DNA from 4 places in the Arthrobacter sp. GW460-12-1-14-TSB2 genome. Region 1 is predicted to be linked to each of the others. Evidence: riboswitches for the same ligand, from Rfam matches in the RefSeq annotation. Region 1 holds a riboswitch; each other region holds the start of a gene.

The links. Region 1 has a riboswitch for thiamine pyrophosphate ahead of AC07YR_RS21450 (ECF transporter S component). Riboswitches for the same ligand answer to the same signal wherever they lie in the genome.
Region 2: it holds a riboswitch for thiamine pyrophosphate, as region 1 does, so the genes downstream of both, thiO (glycine oxidase ThiO) here and AC07YR_RS21450 (ECF transporter S component) in region 1, are expected to answer to the same signal.
Region 3: it holds a riboswitch for thiamine pyrophosphate, as region 1 does, so the genes downstream of both, thiC (phosphomethylpyrimidine synthase ThiC) here and AC07YR_RS21450 (ECF transporter S component) in region 1, are expected to answer to the same signal.
Region 4: it holds a riboswitch for thiamine pyrophosphate, as region 1 does, so the genes downstream of both, AC07YR_RS02485 (bifunctional hydroxymethylpyrimidine kinase/phosphomethylpyrimidine kinase) here and AC07YR_RS21450 (ECF transporter S component) in region 1, are expected to answer to the same signal.

What each region holds. Positions count from the first base shown of each region.
Region 1 covers NZ_JBWKYC010000028.1:28,464-33,068, reverse strand. Annotated here, with positions in the region: gene AC07YR_RS21475 (Na+/H+ antiporter subunit D) at 1-955, shown strand, start outside; gene AC07YR_RS21470 (Na+/H+ antiporter subunit E) at 952-1,497, shown strand; gene AC07YR_RS21465 (MrpF/PhaF family protein) at 1,494-1,772, shown strand; gene mnhG (monovalent cation/H(+) antiporter subunit G) at 1,762-2,238, shown strand; gene AC07YR_RS21455 (DUF4235 domain-containing protein) at 2,264-2,527, opposite strand; TPP riboswitch at 2,679-2,819, shown strand; gene AC07YR_RS21450 (ECF transporter S component) at 2,893-3,525, shown strand; gene AC07YR_RS21445 (ABC transporter ATP-binding protein) at 3,542-4,605, shown strand, end outside.
Region 2 covers NZ_JBWKYC010000026.1:13,868-18,472, forward strand. Annotated here, with positions in the region: gene AC07YR_RS20910 (thiazole synthase) at 1-447, opposite strand, end outside; gene thiS (sulfur carrier protein ThiS) at 477-713, opposite strand; gene thiO (glycine oxidase ThiO) at 710-2,041, opposite strand; TPP riboswitch at 2,034-2,153, opposite strand; gene thiE (thiamine phosphate synthase) at 2,180-2,860, shown strand; gene AC07YR_RS20930 (ferritin-like domain-containing protein) at 2,861-3,535, opposite strand; gene AC07YR_RS20935 (RNB domain-containing ribonuclease) at 3,577-4,605, shown strand, end outside.
Region 3 covers NZ_JBWKYC010000006.1:17,974-22,578, forward strand. Annotated here, with positions in the region: gene AC07YR_RS09790 (hypothetical protein) at 96-533, opposite strand; gene AC07YR_RS09795 (VOC family protein) at 646-1,518, opposite strand; gene AC07YR_RS09800 (amidohydrolase family protein) at 1,598-2,686, opposite strand; TPP riboswitch at 2,771-2,878, shown strand; gene thiC (phosphomethylpyrimidine synthase ThiC) at 2,873-4,605, shown strand, end outside.
Region 4 covers NZ_JBWKYC010000001.1:518,395-522,999, reverse strand. Annotated here, with positions in the region: gene AC07YR_RS02490 (Rne/Rng family ribonuclease) at 1-2,182, shown strand, start outside; TPP riboswitch at 2,298-2,395, shown strand; gene AC07YR_RS02485 (bifunctional hydroxymethylpyrimidine kinase/phosphomethylpyrimidine kinase) at 2,378-3,970, shown strand; gene rplU (50S ribosomal protein L21) at 4,294-4,602, shown strand.

The DNA.
Region 1 (4,605 bases):
GCTGTCCTTCTGGCTGCCTGACTCGTACCCCACCGCGCCGGCCCCCGTCACGGCCGTGTTCGCCGGCTTGCTGACCAAGGTGGGCGTTTACGCGATGGTGCGCACCGAGACGCTCCTCTTCCCGGGGGACTCGCTGAACACCCCGCTGATGGTGGCTGCACTGCTGACCATGGTGGTGGGAATCCTGGGTGCCCTGGCTCAGAGCGATATCAAGCGTCTGCTCTCATTCACCCTGGTGAGCCACATCGGCTACATGGTGTTCGGGCTTGCCATGTCCTCCGTGGCAGGGCTCGGCGCGGCGGTGTTCTACGTGGCCCACCACATCACCATCCAGACCAGCCTGTTCCTGGTCACGGGCCTGATCGAACGCCGCGGCGGAAGCTCGTCGATCGACCGGGTGGCCGGCCTGGCCAAGCTGTCCCCGATCCTGGCCCTGCTGTTCTTCATACCCGCCATGAACCTGGCCGGAATCCCGCCGTTCTCCGGCTTCCTGGGCAAGCTCGGGCTGCTGCAGGCCGGCGTGCAGCTCGGCACCCCGCTGGCCTACGCCCTGGTGGTCGGAGGCGTCGTGACCAGCCTGCTGACGCTCCTTGCCGTCGCCCGCGTGTGGAACCGCGCATTCTGGCGCAAGCCCGAGGACGCAGAGAACCCCGACCCCGTGCTGCTGGCGGCCCCCGAGGACTCCGACACCGGCGACCGGGCGGGCAAACGCAACGTCACGCTCTTGCCGCGGACCATGGTGGGATCAACCCTGGGGCTCGTTGCCTTCGGCGTGGCGCTCACCGTCTTCGCCGGGCCGCTCTTCAGGGTGGCGGACCAGTCGGCCGTGGACATGCTGGACAGGTCCTCCTACATCCAGGCGGTGCTGGGCGAAAACGCTCCCGTGCCCCCGATCGCGCAGCCTGAACCTGCGGTCCCGCAGCCGGAAGGCCCGCAGCCGGAGGGCCAGAAATGAACCGCCGACGGATCTCTATCCGGCAGGAACTGCCCCTCCTCGTCTGGCTCGTGTTTGTCTGGTGTGCGCTGTGGCAGGACTTCAGCCCCGGAAACCTCCTGTTCGGCGCCCTCATCGCCGTGGTGGTGGCGCGGTTGTTCTACCTGCCCCCGGTGGAACTGGGCGGCCGGTTCAGCATTGTGCGTGCCGTCCCGTTTGCCATCGTCTTCCTTGGCAAGGTGGTGGCCGCCAGCTGCCAGGTGCTGTACCTGGCAGTGGCCCGCGGCCCCAAGGTGACCAACGCCGTCGTCGCCGTCCAGCTCCGCAGCCATTCGGACCTGATGGTCACTGCCACCGGCCACGTCATCTCGCTGATTCCCGGCTCACTGGTGGTGGAGGTGGACCGCTCCACGTCCACGCTCTACATCCACGGGCTGAACGTGCGGAGCGGGGAGGACATCGTGAGCCTGCGCAAGGAAGTCCGGGATGCCGAGGCAGCACTGATCAGGATCATGGGCACGCGTGAAGAACTGGCCGCACTGAAACAGGAGGTGGGCGCATGATGGAAGTCGTCCTGACCGTAACGGCCGTGATCCTGTCACTGGCGGCAGCGGGCGCCATTGTCCGGATCGCCATCGGCCCGTCGCTGTTGGACCGGGTGCTGGCCTCGGACGTGCTGCTGGCCATCATCGGGGCCACGCTCTGCATCGACATGGCCGTGAACCGGCACCTGAACAACCTGATGCTGCTGGTGGCGCTGTCCATCATCGGGTTCATCGGGTCCGTCACGGTGGCGCGCTTCGTGGCCGACCGGCGGGAGCACCCCAATGAATCCTGAACCATCCGCCGTCGACACCATCATTGACGCAGTCTCGGCCGTTTTTATGGTGGTGGGCGCCGTGATGTCCCTCGGCGCGGCCATTGGCCTGTTGCGCTTCCCCGACCTGATGAGCAGGATGCACGCCGCCACCAAGCCGCAGGTGCTGGGCCTATTCCTGCTGCTGGCTTCGGTTGGCCTGCAGCTGCGGACCTGGTGGGTGTGGCCCGTGCTGTTCGTGGCGTGGATCTTCCAGGTCCTCACCGTTCCCGTGTCCGCGCACATGGTGGGCCGGGCCGGCTACCGCACCAAGCACCTGCACAGGGAGCTGCTGACGACGGACGAGCTGGAGGCCGTGGTGCAGAAGGCAGCGGACAAGAAAACCGCCGATAGGCAGGACCCGGGCAGGCAGGACTCAGGCAGGCAGGACCCGGACAAACGCGCAGCGCACGACGACGGTCCCGCCGATGACGGCGCCCCAGCCTAGGGGGACCCCGTAGGAAGGTTGGGGCCTAGACGATGTCCTGGCTCTTGGCGAAGCGGGTGATGGCACGCTGCGTGCCCCGGTTGGCCAGGACCTGGATGATGGCGCTGACAGCCGCGGAGATCAGCGCAAAGGTCAGGGCGCTGCGCAGGGTGGTGGGGACGTCGTTCTTGTCGCCCTTGGGGGGCTTGCGGCCGGTGACCTTTTCCCAGACGACGTCAACGGCCTTCGTGCCGGCGAATCCGGCCAGCAGGCTCACTCCGGTTCCAAGCAGCTTGATGAAAAAACTCATTCCAGTACCCCTTACAGGTGGGAGACGGCGGAAACAGGGCTTCCCCTAGCCTAGCCGCATCAGCCCGCCCCCATCACCGCGCATTGTGACAGTCGGCCCCGGGATTTCGCGGGCCTGCGGGTGTAAACTGAGCCACGCCCATAAGGGCGAATTAATACGACAGGGGAGCGTCGCCGTCGGGGTCACTGGAGCAGTCCAGGAACCGGAGGCGGGCGCTGAGAGTGCGGGCAGCCGCAGACCCTCGAACCTGATCCGGTTAGTACCGGCGCAAGGGAGTCGAGTTCTCAGAGTGTCCGGCAGCAGGCGGCGGAAGCCGCGGCCCTGGCCGGGAAACACTCTCCCCTCCTGTACCTCAGGAGGACGACATGACTGATATTTCTGCAAAGCAGGCGTTGCCGCACAGCAAGTACACCTGGCGCGTGGTGGACATTGTGGTGGCTGCGTTGATCGCAGTGGCCGGCGGCGTCATTTTCTGGGCCTGGTCCCAGGGGGCCGCCGCCGTTTCGCCGGCCATGAACGCCGTTTACCCGCCCCTGACCGGCCTCATCGCCGGCGGCTGGATGATTCCCGCCGTCCTGGGCATGCTGATCATCCGCAAGCCCGGAGCCGCCCTGTTCTGTGAAACGGTGGCTGCCACCGGCGAGCTGATCATGGGCTCGCAGTACGGCGCCTCGGTGCTGTTCTCCGGCTTCGTGCAGGGGCTCGGCGCCGAAATCATCTTCGCGGTGTTCGTTTACAAGAAGTTCAACCTGCCCGTTTCGTTGCTGGCCGGTGCCGGTGCAGGCCTCTTCTGCGGCCTGAACGACTCGTTCGCTCCGTGGGGCTGGAACATCGCCTACGCTGCCGGCGACAAGCTCGCTTACATCATTTTCACCGCCATTTCCGGCGCCATCATTGCCGGTGCGCTGTCCTGGGTCGCCACCCGCGGCCTGGCCCGGACCGGTGTGCTCAGCTCCTTTGCCTCCCGCAAGGCAGCAACGGAGCCCGTCTTCTCCTGACGAACGCACCCCGCTCATGACATCTTCGGACAACGTCCGCCCGGCAGCGGTCACGGCACGCGGCTGGGGCTGGCGGCACGCCGGCCGGTCCCGGCCCGCCGTCCGCGGCCTGGACCTGGACATTCAGCCGGGCGAACGCGTGCTGCTGCTGGGCCCCTCCGGCGCCGGCAAATCGACGCTGCTGCACGCCCTCGCCGGCGTGCTCGGCGACAGCGACGCCGGCGCCCACCACGAGGGCGTGCCGGACGCCGACGACTCAGACGAGACGGGCACCCTCCTGATCGACGGCGCCCCGCCGCGTGCACAGCGCGGCCGCGCCGGCCTGATGCAGCAGGACCCCGAGACGCAGGTGGTCCTTTCCCGCGTGGGGGACGACGTCGCCTTCGGCGCCGAGAACCTTGCCGTGCCTCGTGCGGACATCTGGACACGCGTGGGAGAAGCGCTCGACGACGTCGGGCTGGCCCGCCTGCCGCTGGACCACCCGACGTCGGCCCTTTCCGGCGGACAGAAGCAGCGCCTGGCGCTCGCCGGCATCCTTGCCATGCGCCCGGGACTGCTGCTCCTCGACGAGCCCACCGCCAACCTTGACCCCGCAGGGGTCCTGGAGGTCCGGGACGCCGTGGGCCGGTGCTTGGACAAGACCGGGGCAACGCTGGTGGTGGTGGAACACCGGGTGGGCGTGTGGAAAGACCTGGTGGACCGGATCGTGGTGCTGCAGCCGGGTTCGGCCACGGATTCCGCAGTGCTCCTGGACGGGCCGCCGGACCAGGTCCTGGCAGAAGCCCGGGACATGCTCGTTGCCGCCGGCGTCTGGGTGCCCGGGTACGTGCCCGCCACCCGGGCACGGTCCGGTGCCGCACTGGTGGGTGCCGCGGGAGCGCACGGTGCGGGAGTGAACGGCGCGGGAGTGCCGGCGGCCGCGGGTGTGCCCGGTAACGGGAACCTCCTGCTGGCCGCGGAGCGCCTAGCCGTTTCCCGCGAACGTCCACGCCGGCGCCGGTTCAAGGCGGTTCCGCCGGTACCGGTGCAATCCGGCATTACGGCGCAGGTCCGGGCCGGGCAGGCGCTGACCATCACGGG
Region 2 (4,605 bases), on a different contig from region 1:
CCGCAGGGCCAGCACGGGGTCGTCATTCGTGTAGGCGAACACCTTGAACCCGCGGTTGACCAGTTGCTCTGTGGCATCCACGAGTTCCACGGCGTCCGGCAGGAGGGTGTGCTCGTCGGCAATCACTTCAAGCTTCACCCAGTCCGTTTCCAGTGCTTCCCGCGCCAGTTCGGCCGTCATGACGGCGTCCCGTGCGGTGAAGCAGCCGGCCGTATTGGGCAGGACCCTGATGTTGTGGTCCACCAGGAGCTGGAACAGCGAACCTGTTTCCGCCGGGGAATAGCGGCGCATGGCCACGGTGGTCAGCTCCGTGCCAGAGGCGATCAGCGCCGCCCCCAGACCGTCCAGGCTGGGCGCGCCGCCGGTTCCCATGATCAGCCGCGATCCCAGGTGGACACCGTCCACGATGAAGGGGTCCGCCGCCGCGTGCCGTGCCGTCCCTGCCATGCCGGCAACCGTAGTTCCTGCCATGATGCTCAACCTCCCTGTACCGCGGTAACGAGTTCGACGTCGTCGCCCTCGGCGAGCGCCGTGACGAACCACTGGCTGCGCGGCACCACCTCGGAATTCCGGGCCACTGCGACGCCCAGCTTCCGGCCGTCGGCGGCCTGCCCGTTGGGGGCGAGGTTCCTGCCAGTGACCTGGCTGATGAGGGTGGTGACAGACGCTCCGTCGTCCACCGCATGGACGGTGCCGTTCAGTGTGATGTTCATGCTGTTTCCTTGTTCGGGTCAATTGTGACGATGTTCGGTGGCGTTGCCGGTGTTGCCGGCGTTGGCGAAAGGCCGGAAAACCGGTCGGGCCGGAAAGGCGCCCAGCGGACGTCGGCGGTGCCGTCCATGAGCTCCCTGCAGATGGACGCTGCCGCAGGAGTGAGCAGGACGCCGTGCCGGAAGAATCCGGTGGCAATGATCAGCCCTTCGACGTCCTTGCCGGTTCCCGCAGCGGCTACGCGCCCCAGCAGCGGCGCGTTGTCCGGCGTTCCCGGACGCGCCCTTGCCGTGGCTTCCAGGAGTTCCAGTTCGGCGACGGCCGGAACCAGCACCTGCGCGTCACGGAGCAGCTGGTAGACGCCGCCGGCTGAAACGGCTGAACGGACCGGCGTTGCGTGTCCGGCTCCAAGGTCCGCAGCGTCTGCCCCCGGGAGGGCGTCTTCACGCTGCGTGGCCCCGATCACCACGGTTCCGTCCTGCCGGGGCACGATGTAGACGGGAACCCCATGGACCATGCCGCGGACGGTGGATGTCAGCAGCGGCCGCAGGTAGGCGGGGACCCGCAGCCGCAGGATGTCCCCGTACACCGGGCGGAGGGGCAGCTTCAGTCCCGCGGGCAGCCCGCCGAGGGACGCAGACTCCAGCCCGTTGGCAATAATCGTCTCCGCTGCGTGCACTGCACCTCCCCCGGCCAGGCTGACGCCGCTGACCCGCCCGTCCTCCCACAGCAGGCCGGCCGCCCGCCGGCGCACGGCGGAACCTGCCAGCGACTCCGCGATGAGGGCGAGGAGCTTTCGGGGATCCACCTGGTGGTCCGCCGGGATGTCGAAGGCACAGGAGATCCCGGGACTCAGCAACGGCTCCCGTGCCCGCGCTTCCCTGACGGTCAGCGGTTCCACGGTGAGGCCGCTCGACAGCTGGACGCCGCGAAGGTCGGCGAGCGCGCGGCGGTCGGCGGCGTCGGCCCCCACGGCGAGGGTCGACGTCGTGAGGTAGCCGGTGTCCGGGCCGCCGTTGCCGGATTCCCCGGGAACCCCCTCGGTTTCAAGGCTCGCCGCAAACGCGGGCCACAGCCCTGAGGAGTGAAGCATGAGCTCCAGGAGGTCCTCCTCCTGGTAGTGGAGTTCGCTGACCGGTGCCAGCATGCCGGCGGCGGCCCAACTCGCTCCCGTACCGGGCGCGTCATCGATGAGCACCACGGACCGGCCCGACTGCCGGGCCTCCCAGGCGATGCCATGGCCGATGATTCCGCCGCCAACCACGGCGACGTCGGCGCTGATGTCGCGGCTGCGCGCGGCGGGGCTGCCTGCTGGGGTATGCGGGGCCATAGTCATCCTTCCCTACGCCGGTACTAACCGGATCAGGTCAAGCGGTCGGCTCTGACGCCCTCTCAGCCCTGCAGCTTTGTGACAGCTGCTGCGGGCTCCCGCGGTACTCCCCCAGTTTAGGGGAACTAGGCTGGTGCCATGACCGAGCAAGCTCTCCTCACCGATGCCCGCCTGTACCTCTGCACTGACGCCCGCACGGACCGCGGCGATTTCGAAGACTTCGTGGATGCCGCCTACGCCGGTGGCGTCGACATCATCCAGCTCCGCGACAAGAACCTGGAGGCGGCCGAAGAGCTCGAACTTCTTGCTGTGCTGGAGTCCGCTGCGCGCCGCCACGGGCGCCTGTGGTCGGTCAACGACCGCGCGGACATCGCCTCGCTTTCCGGCGCGCCCGTGCTCCACATCGGACAGAAGGATCTTCCGCTGGCGGCGGCCCGGAAGTTCCTCGGCAACGAAGCCGTCATCGGCCTGTCAACGCACAGCACCGGGCAGATCGACGCCGCCAGGGCCGCATCCCGCGGTACCGGAGGACTGGACTACTTCTGCGTGGGGCCGGTCTGGGCCACCCCCACGAAGCCGGGGCGGGCCGCCGTCGGCCTCGACCTGCTCCGCTACGCGGCGGGCGCCGCCGACGAAGAAGCGGCCGCCGGGACGACGGTTCCGTGGTTCGCCATCGGCGGCATTGACCTGGGCAACGTTGAGCCGGTGGTGGCTGCAGGGGCGCAGCGGATTGTGGTGGTCCGCGCCATCACCGAGGCGGACGATCCCGCCGCGGCCGCGCGGTCACTGCTCGAAGCGCTCGACACCGGCGCATCCTGACTATCCGGTCAGTCCGAGCTGCGTCATCCGCTTGGAGTGGTTTTCCGCCAGCCCGGCGATCAGGCCGCTGACCAGGGCTTTCGCCTCGGCGGTGTCCTCGCCGCCGATCAGGCTTCCCAGGAACGCATGCTCATAGCTGACGCGCTGCGCCTGGGTCAGGGCTTCGCCCAGCAGCCGCCTGCCCCACAGCGCCAGCCTGGAGGCGAGCCTGGGATCATCGGCGAGGGCACCCTTGAGCCGGTCGCGGAGAACCTCCGTCGTTTCATCGGAGGCCTGGATCTGTTCGATGAGTTCCCGCGTTTCGGCGTCGACGTATTGTGAGATGGCCCGGTAGAAGTCGGCAGAGACCGTGTCGATGACGTAGGCCTTCATCAGCGATTCGTACCAGTCGGCCGGGCGTGTCCGCGAATGGAAGTAGTCCACGGCTGGCTGGAAAGGCAACATGGCGTCCTCGGCGTCGATCCCCCTGGCCTCGAGCCGGGCGCTCACCAGTTCGTAGTGCCGGAACTCCACTACGGCAATCCTGCCGAGCACCGCCCGGTCGTGGAGGGTGGGTGAATACCGTGCGTCGGCGGCAAACCGCTCAAAGGCCGAAAGCTCGCCGTATGCCATCATTCCGAACAGGTCCGCGACGAAGCGGTTGTAGCGAGCAGTGTCAGCCGGGGTTGAGCTCATCGTCCAAGACTAATGGCGGAAATGGAGCTAACCTGACTTTCGTGTCCCATCATCGCCTAACTCCAAGTGTCCACGAACAGACCAACCGGCTGGCCGACGCGTTGAACGCGCTCCGTACGGAGTTGGAGCTGCCGGGGCCGTTTCCTGATGATGTCCTTCAGGATGCGCTGGCGGCCATTGCGGAACACAAGATGCCGGACCTGGACCTCACGGATGTGGGCTTTGTGACCATAGATCCGGCGTCGTCCACGGACCTGGACCAGGCCCTGTTCATCGAGCGGTCAGGCGACGGGTACAAGGTTTTCTACGCCATCGCCGATGTGCCGTCCTTTGTGGCACCCGGCGGGGCGCTGGACGCCGAAACACGCCGCCGGGGGCAGACGTTCTACGCCCCTGACGGCCGGATTCCGCTTCACCCGGAAGTCATCAGCGAACAGGCGGGCAGCCTGCTGGCCGGACAAATGTGCTCCGCTTTCGTCTGGGAGTTCGGCCTGGACGCGGGGGCCCGCGTCCAGTCAGTGCTGGTGCGCCGTGCCAAAATCCGGAGCCGTGCCAAGCTCAGCTACAAGGGCGTACAGGCCGAACTCGATGCCGGCACTGCCGCCCCCGTCCTGCAGCTGCTCAAGGAAGTGGGGCTCAAGCGGGTGGAACTGGAGAGGCTGCGCGGCGGAGCCAGCCTGAACATGCCGGAACAGGACATTGAACAGCTGCCCGACGGCGGCTACCGCATTGTCGCTGCTCCGTCCCTTCCGGTGGAGGACTGGAACGCCCAGATCTCCCTCATGACCGGCATGGCTGCGGCGGACCTGATGCTGGAAGGCAAAGTGGGGATCCTGCGGACCATGCCTTCGCCCGACGAACGCTCGCTCCTGCACTTCAAACGGCAGACGAACGCGCTCGGAAAGCCCTGGGACGGCCGGGCGAGCTACGGGGAGTACCTGCGCTCCCTTGATCCCACGGACCCCAGGCAGCTGGCCATCCTGCATTCCGCCGGCATGTTGTTCCGGGGCGCCGGCTATACGCCCTTTGACGGCACAGTGCCGAAGGACGCCATCCAGTCGGCAATCGGA
Region 3 (4,605 bases), on a different contig from region 1:
AGATCCGGACGCGGAGAGAGGGGCCACGCAGATCAAGTACCTGTCTATTGTGCCAGATCAGCGCCGGGATTTCGACTTGACACACGGCGGCCCGGTCAGGCGGACCAGACGTAAAGGCCGGTCCGGGCGTTCGCGTCCACGCTGCCGGCCATCTGCGCAAGCCGCTGGACATAGCCGAGGGCCTCGTCGGAGCCGAAAGGCATGTCCTCTTCGGCCGCCCACCTGGCGGCAACATCCTCCAGAACGTTGCCCTCGCCCTCGGTCTCGTAACTGAGGAGTTCCGCGAGCGCCCGGACCATCGCAGCCGGTACGCCCAGGAGGGAATCGCTGGCCACGTCCACCATGGCGAGTTCATAGTCCGCCCCAGCCGCGTGCACGGCCGCTCCTGCCAGGTCGCCGAGCTGCTCAATCTCGAAATCGCTGATGTCCGGAATCCGCAGCGAGTCCGGAGCCGCGGGCCCGCCGCCCTCAAGTGCCCCCGCGCGCTTGAGCGCCTCATCGTGGGTGGAAACAAAGATTTCAGTGAAACCCATGGAAATCATCCTCATTCCGTCGGCGCTGCAATGGTCCCGTCGGGCACCTTCGCAGCTGCCCCGGACTTCCGGAATCAGCCTAACGCAGAAGGACGCGCAGGTCAGCGACGCCTCAGCGGACGGCGACGCGGATCCGGTTGCGCCACGGATCCTCGAAACGCAGCTCCGCTCCCGTGTGGTGGGACGCCGCACCGGCAACCCGCAAACGGTCGGCGAGCGCGCCGACGTCGTCCGTTCCCGGCACTTCGATCAGGACTTCGCCCAGGCCAAGGGTGTCCTTACGGGGCCCTGCGCCGCGGCTGTTCCAGACGTTCATTGCCATGTGATGGTGGTAGCCGCCGGCGGAGACGAACAGGGCCTGCCCGTGCCATCCGGCGGTTTTCTCGAAACCAAGGGTGCCCACGTAGAAGTCATGGGCCGACTGGACGTCGCCCACCTGAAGGTGGACGTGCCCGACGCCGGCATGCGCCTCACGCTGCCCGCTTACCGCTTCCTCGGTCAGGAATTCCTGCAGGAACCGCTGCGGCGGGAGGGCAAGGCTGTCCATGACCACATTGGTCCCCTCCCAGGACCAGTCGCTACGGGGACGGTCCCAGTACAGCTCGATGCCGTTGCCCTCGGGGTCGCTGAAGTAGAAAGCCTCGCTGACGAGGTGGTCGGCGCTCCCGGTGAACAGCCGCGGCTCATACCGGGCCGCTGAAGCCACCGTGGCAGCGAGCGCCGGCCTGTCCCCGAAGAGCAGGGCCGTGTGGAACAGTCCGGCTTCACCCCGGGCCGGAAGGTTGAGCCCGGGTGCGGGTGCGAGATGGACCAGGGGCGTTCCGCGCCGGCCAAGGTACACGCCGCCATCCTGCTCAGCCACGACCTCCAGCCCGAGCGCGCGCTGGTAGTAATCGGTCATCAGCTTCATGTCCCCCACCTTGAGCATCACCGTGCCCATGGCGAGATCCGCCGGCAGCAGGTCCTTGCTGGATTCTGTGGTCATGGCAACTCCAAACTCCCGAAACTCCGCCTCCGGTCCTCCGGTGACGCTTACATAGAGTTAAATTACTTGAACCTTCAATTTATTCCTGGTGGAGCTGCCGACCGCGAAGAATGATGTGGGTGAGGTTCCGCAGCGTTTCCGGATTGATCCTGGGGTCCTGTTCGCACAGTACGACGTCGGCGCTGGCGCCCTCGGCGATACCGTCCGCTCCCAGCCACTTCCGGGCGCCCCACGACGCCGCGTCGAGCGCCGCCGCCGCCGGCAGGCCGGCGGTGTGGAGCGCATGGATCTCATCCACTATCCGGCCGTGGCCGATGACGCTGCCCGCGTCTGTCCCGGCGTAGATCGGGACGCCCGCCTCGAAAGCTTCCACAATCCGCTCGTTCCGCCGCTGCCACAAGGCGCGCATGTGTGCTGCGTAAACCGGAAACTTTGCTTCCGCCCGGGCCGCGATGTCCGGGAACGTCGCAGTATTGATCAGCGTGGGAACAATCGGGACGCGTTGTTCCACGAAGCGGGGTATGTGCCGTGGCAGGAGTCCGGTGCCGTGTTCGATGCAGTCGATGCCGGCGTCGAGCATGTCATCCAGCGTGTCCTCGGCGAAACAGTGCGCCGTCACCCGGGCACCTTCATCGTGGGCGGCGCGGACAGCATCCCGGACCACGGCGGCGGGGAACGACGCCGAAAGGTCACCGGCGTCGCGGTCGATCCAGTCCCCCACGATCTTGACCCAGCCGTCACCCGCGAGCGCCTGCTTGCGCACCGCCTCGACCAGTCCGTCCGGCTCAACTTCGACGGCGAATCCCCGCAGATAGCGGCGGGTCCTGGCAATGTGGCGTCCCGCCCGGATGATCCGCGGCAACTCCGGACGCTGCTGGATCCAGCGCGTGTCATGTACCGCTCCCGCGTCGCGGACCAGCAGCGTGCCGGCCATCAGGTCCGTGACGGCCTGCTCCTCGGCGATGGACTCGGACACATCGCCGTCAGGTCCAAGACCGATGTGACAGTGTGCGTCCACGAGGCCCGGAAGCACCCAGCCATCCAGCACCACATCCGGCGGACCCGCCGGCCGACTGAACGTCAGCCTGCCGTCCACGGCCCAGAGGCCGTCCCGTTCCTGGTCTGGAGCGGTCAGCACCGTTCCGGTGAATTCGATGATTCCACGCATGCCTCAAGCCTAGACCGCCGGTTCCGGTCGTTGGATGTGAACGCCGTGTGACGTGGACGCTGCCCGGGCCTGTGGTAGCTTCGTCTACGACCACACGGGTGCCCCTGCAGGGGCTGAGATCGGGCTGACGCGGCCTGCGACCGTTGAACCTGTCCGGGTAATGCCGGCGAAGGAAGTGAGTATTCCGTGAATACACCAGAAACACAGCTGTCCCGTGCCCAAAATGGATCCACCGCCGGCCAGGCGGGCACTCATGAAACGCAGTCCCTGAAGTCCCATTCACTGGCCTTCATCGCCGACGAAGCCACCGGGATCCGGGTGCCGGTGACCGAGATTGCCTTGGAGGACTCGCCGGGCGGCGCGGCCAACCCGCCGTTCCGGGTCTACCGGACAGCGGGGCCCGGCAGCGATCCCGTGGTGGGACTGGAACCGTTCAGGACCCGGTGGATTGAATCCAGGGCGGACACCGAGCCGTACAGCGGCAGGGAACGGAACCTCCTCGACGACGGGAAGTCGGCCGTGCGCCGAGGCGCTGCCTCCGCGGAGTGGAAGGGCGCGCAGCCGGTGCCCCGCCGCGCTGTCGCGGGACGGACCGTCACGCAGATGCATTACGCCAGGAAGGGCGTGGTGACTCCCGAAATGCAGTTCGTCGCACTGCGGGAAAACTGCGATGTTGAGCTGGTGCGCAGCGAAGTTGCCGCGGGCCGCGCCATCATCCCCAACAACATCAACCACCCGGAGTCCGAGCCGATGATCATCGGTAAGGCCTTCCTTGTGAAGATCAATGCCAACATCGGCAACTCGGCTGTCACCAGCTCCATCGCCGAGGAGGTCGACAAGCTGCAGTGGGCCACCCAGTGGGGTGCCGACACGGTGATGGACCTGTCCACCGGGGACGACATCCACACCACCCGGGAATGGATCATCCGCAACTCGCCGGTGCCGATCGGCACCGTGCCCATCTACCAGGCCCTGGAGAAGGTCAACGGCGAGGCCAACAAACTGACGTGGGAAATTTTCCGCGACACCGTGATCGAGCAGTGCGAGCAGGGTGTGGACTACATGACCATCCACGCCGGAGTCCTGCTGCGCTACGTACCGCTGACGGCCAACCGCGTCACCGGCATCGTCTCCCGCGGCGGATCCATCATGGCAGGGTGGTGCCTGGCCCACCACCAGGAGAACTTCCTCTACACGCACTTCGACGAGCTGTGCGAGATCTTCGCCAAGTACGACGTTGCGTTCTCGCTCGGCGACGGGCTGCGGCCCGGCGCGACGGCCGACGCGAACGACGCCGCCCAGTTCGCCGAGCTGGATACTTTGGCTGAGCTGACGCAGCGTGCCTGGGAATTCGATGTCCAGGTGATGGTGGAAGGCCCGGGGCATGTGCCGTTCCACCTTGTCAGGGAAAACGTGGAGCGCCAGCAGGAACTCTGCAAGGGAGCTCCCTTCTACACCCTGGGGCCGCTAGTCACGGACATAGCCCCGGGCTATGACCACATCACCTCCGCCATCGGCGCCACGGAAATCGCCCGCTACGGCACGGCCATGCTCTGTTACGTCACACCCAAGGAACACCTGGGGCTGCCGAACAAGGACGACGTGAAGACCGGCGTGATCACCTACAAGATCGCCGCCCACGCCGCCGACCTCGCCAAGGGCCACCCGGGGGCACATGAACGTGACGACGCCCTGTCCAAGGCACGGTTCGAATTCCGGTGGCGGGACCAGTTTGCCCTGTCTCTGGACCCTGTCACGGCTGAAGCCTTCCATGACGAGACGCTGCCTGCGGAACCGGCGAAGACTGCGCATTTCTGCTCAATGTGCGGGCCCAAGTTCTGCTCCATGCGCATCAGCCAGGACATCCGGGACGAATACGGTTCAGCCGAAGCCCAGGCAGCGCTGGCCGAGATGGCGGC
Region 4 (4,605 bases), on a different contig from region 1:
CAGAATCCAGATCGGCGTCCTGGAAGACGGCGTCCTGGCCGAGCACTTCGTTTCGAAGACCCAGCAGGACTCCCTGATCGGCAACGTATACCTGGGCAAGGTCCAGAACGTCCTGCCCTCGATGGAAGCCGCTTTCGTGGATATCGGACGCGGCCGCAACGCCGTACTGTACGCCGGCGAGGTCAACTGGGACGCCGTCAACCTCGAGGGCAAGCAGCGCCGGATCGAGAACGCGCTGAAGTCCGGCGACTCCGTACTGGTCCAGGTCACCAAGGACCCGGTCGGCCACAAGGGCGCCCGCCTCACGAGCCAGATCTCCCTGCCCGGCCGCTACCTCGTCTACGTTCCCGGCGGTTCCATGACCGGGATCTCCCGCAAGCTGCCCGACGTCGAGCGCAACCGCCTCAAGCGGATCCTCAAGGACCGCCTTCCGGAAGATGCCGGCGTGATTGTCCGCACGGCCGCCGAGGGCGCGTCCGAGGAAGAGCTGACGCACGACATCAACCGCCTGCGCGCCCAGTGGGAAGGCATCGAGGGCCAGGCCACGTCCACCAAAATCCTTGCGCCGGAGCTTCTCTACGGCGAACCGGACCTCACCATCAAGGTAGTCCGCGACGTCTTCAACGAGGACTTCTCCAAGCTGATCGTTTCCGGCGAGGAAGCCTGGGACACCATCGAGGCGTACGTCACCTATGTGGCCCCGGACCTGGTGGGCCGGCTCGAAAAGTGGACCAAGGACACGGACATCTTCGCGGCCTGGCGGATCGACGAGCAGATCCACAAAGCCCTGGACCGCAAGGTCTTCCTGCCTTCCGGCGGCTCCCTGGTGATCGACCGCACCGAAGCCATGACCGTGGTGGACGTCAACACCGGCAAGTTCACCGGCAGCGGCGGCAACCTTGAGGAAACCGTTACCAAGAACAACCTGGAAGCGGCCGAGGAAGTGGTGCGCCAGCTGCGGCTCCGCGACATCGGCGGCATCATCGTCATTGACTTCATCGACATGGTGCTCGAATCCAACCGCGACCTCGTGCTTCGCCGCATGGTGGAGTGCCTCGGACGCGACCGGACCAAGCACCAGGTTGCTGAAGTGACCTCGCTGGGCCTCGTGCAGATGACCCGCAAGCGCATGGGTACCGGGCTCCTGGAAGTCTTCGGCGAGCAGTGCGAGGCTTGCGCCGGCCGCGGCATTGTCACCCACGACGAGCCCGTGGAGCACCGCCGCGCCAACGTTGTGGCCGCCGAGCACCACGTGCCGCGGACGGAAGCCCAGCAGCCTCCCCGTACGGAGCGTAAGAGCCGCCGCCGCGGCAAGGGCGGCCAGCCGTCTTCCGAGGCTGCTCCGCTGACGCCGGCTCCGGTGCACCACGAGCCCACGGACGCCGAGCGCCATGCCAAGGCTGAAGCGACACGCGTGGCGTTGGCCAACATCGCAGCGGCAGCGCATGCTGCCCACCTGCACGATGCCGAGGCAGGCCATGCAGCACCTGCGGCCGCGGCCGCGGCAGCACAGGCAGTGGGCCAGGCACTGGCGGCCCAGGCACAGGGCGCCCAGGCCCCGGCCGGGCAGGTACTTTCCGGGCAAGCGGGGACGCCGGCCAAGTCGGGTCCGACGCAGGCCACCCCGTCTGCACCCGCTACGGCCCGGCCCGCTAAGGTGTCGGAAGCCGAGGTGGCTGCTGCAGGGCGGCCGGCGGCTGTCCTGACGTTCGGCGGCGAAAAAGTGGCTCTGCCGTTCGTTGAGCATGCCGGGGAAGCTCCTGCCTCCGGAGCGGCCCTGACCCTTGACCGCCTGGCTGAGGCATTCGCCCACCTTGGCGAACCTGCCGCGGCTGAGGCGCCGGCATCACCGGTTGAACCGCAGGCACCGGCGGCCCAGGTACAGGCGGCTAAGACGCCGGCGACGCAGGTACAGGCGGCGCAGGCTCCTGAAGCCGACTACACCGACCACACTGCGGTGCAGGGCCGGGCCCGCCGTCCCCGCCGCAACCGGAGCGCGAGCCGTGCCCAGGGCGCAGCGAACGAGACGTCCGTGGAGCACCACGAGACTGCCCCGGTCGCCGCATCAGGGCACACCCACGAAGCTAAGGCACCTGAGCCGGCAAAGAAGGACGCGCCCGCCAAAGCGCCGGCCAACGAGCCGATCATCCTTGGCGTGGGGGTCCCGGCTTCGGAGCTCTGATCCGGCAGGCTCTGATCCGGCCAGCTGACACCGCGGGTGCGGCCCGGAACAGGCGTAGCAATACGCCGGTTTCGGGCCGTACCCGCGAGTTCGTTGCAGGGAAAAGCTAGGCTAGGGGACTGACACGGGGTGCCGCGCACAGGGCCGGCTGAGATCCAGACCCGTTGAACCTGTCCGGTTAGCACCGGCGAAGGGATGTCTCCTTTGGCTTCATCATTCCTGCCCACCCCTGCCAACGCCGCAGCGCCCGCACCAGGAGGCGGCGCCCCCTTGCGCAGTACCCCGAGGGTGCTGGCCATCGCCGGCTCCGACCCGTCCGGCGGGGCGGGGATCCAGGCGGACCTCAAGAGCATTGCCGCTAACGGGGGATACGGCATGGCTGCCATTACCGCCCTGACGGCACAGAACACCCACGGCGTCCGGGCGGTCCACGTTCCGCCGGCCGGCTTCCTGACTGCGCAGCTCGAGGCCATTAGCGATGACATCAGCATCGATGCCGTCAAAATCGGCATGCTGGGCGACTCTGCGGTGATTGCCGCTGTCCGCAGCTGGCTTGGGAAAGCCCGTCCCGCCGTCGTGGTTCTCGACCCCGTGATGGTCGCCACCAGCGGGGACCGGCTCCTGCAGGAGGCTGCCGAGGAGGAACTGCGCGAACTGCTGCCCCTGGCCGACCTCATCACGCCGAACCTGGCCGAACTGGCGATGTTGCTCCATGAACCCCTGGCGAACGACTGGGAAGCGGCACTCGCCCAGGGCAAACGCCTCGCTGCGCAGGCCGGCACCACCGTCCTTGTCAAGGGCGGACACCTCGACGGCGGCACGTGCCCCGACGCCCTCGTCAACACCGAAGGGCTGCTCGCCCAGGACGTTGTGGTGGTCCCGGGCGCGCGGATCGACACCAGGAACAGCCACGGCACCGGCTGTTCCCTGTCATCGGCCATGGCCACCGCGCAGGCAAGGCTGGGGGATTGGGAGGCATCCCTGCGGGCAGTGAAGCCGTGGCTGCAGGGAGCGCTCCGGGAAGCCGAAGCACTGGAGGTGGGAACGGGCAACGGCCCGGTACACCATTTCCACCATCTGGCCCCGAAGGGCCAGGATGCGCTGGCTGCAGGAGAGTTCGCAGCGGCGCTCCGGCAGGACGCCGGGCCGGACCTGGACGACATCTACGGGCTGGACTTCATCCGCGGCCTGGCCGACGGCTCCCTTACCGAGCAGCACTTCGCGTATTACCTTGCCCAGGACGCCATCTACCTGAACGGCTATTCCAGGGTCTTGTCCCGTGCCGCCGCTATTGCCCCCACCGAGGCCGAGCAGCTCTTCTGGGCGCGGTCGGCCCAGCAATGCCTGGAAGTCGAGTCCGAACTGCACAGGACGTGGCTCAGCACCCGGACCGTGGACGCCGCCTTGGGACCGGTCACCAAGTCCTACGTGGACCACCTGCTGGCCTCATCTGTTTCCGGAAGCTACGGAGTGCTCGTGGCCGCCGTGCTGCCGTGCTTCTGGCTGTACGCCGAGGTGGGTGCCACCTTGCACGGTCAGTTCCAGGCGGCCGGGTCGCCGTCGGGCCATCCCTACGCCGACTGGCTTCGCACGTACGCGGACGAAGAATTCGCCGCCGCCACCAGGGAAGCGGTGCGAATCACCGACGACGCCGCACAGGCCGCCTCCGAAGTGGAACGGCAGGCCATGCGGCTGGCCTTCCGGCAGTCATGCCGCTACGAGGTGGATTTTTTCGACGCGCCGCGCGTGCATGCTGAACCGCAAAGTGTTCCAGAGCCGGTAAGGTAGTGGGGCACGGTTCCGGAAGTCGTTGCAGCGGCAGTCTGTATTGCACAGAGTGGCGCCCATCACGTACTACCACCGGAGCCAGCCTCATTTGCGGCCGAAGGCAAAATTAGCGTAGTCTAGATCTTCGGTGCTTACGCCAACACTTGGGTTATGACCCCGGATTGCTCGGTTTGGAATGACAAACGGAATAGTTCGTGGGATAACTCATGGGTTCCCCCGGGGAATCCACCGGCGTTGAGGCACAGCGTGAGCCAGGCCAAACAATTGGACCCAGGTTCCGCACGCAAATCTAGTAATAAACGTCGAGAGAAGTGAGTTCCCCAGTGGTGTACGCGATTGTCCGCGCAGGCGGCCGCCAAGAGAAGGTTTCCGTTGGAGACTTCGTTACCCTGAACCGCGTCCCCGGTGGAGCCGGCAGCACCATTGAGTTGCCCGCACTGCTCCTGGTAGACGGTGACAAAGTCACGTCTGCCGCTGCGGACCTGGCCAAGGTAACGGTTACGGCTGAGATCCTCCAGGACCTTCGTGGTCCGAAGATCGTCATCCAGAAGTTCAAGAACAAGACCGGGTACAAGAAGCGCCAGGGTCACCGTCAGGAACTGACCAAGGTCAAGATCACCGGTATCAAGTAACCT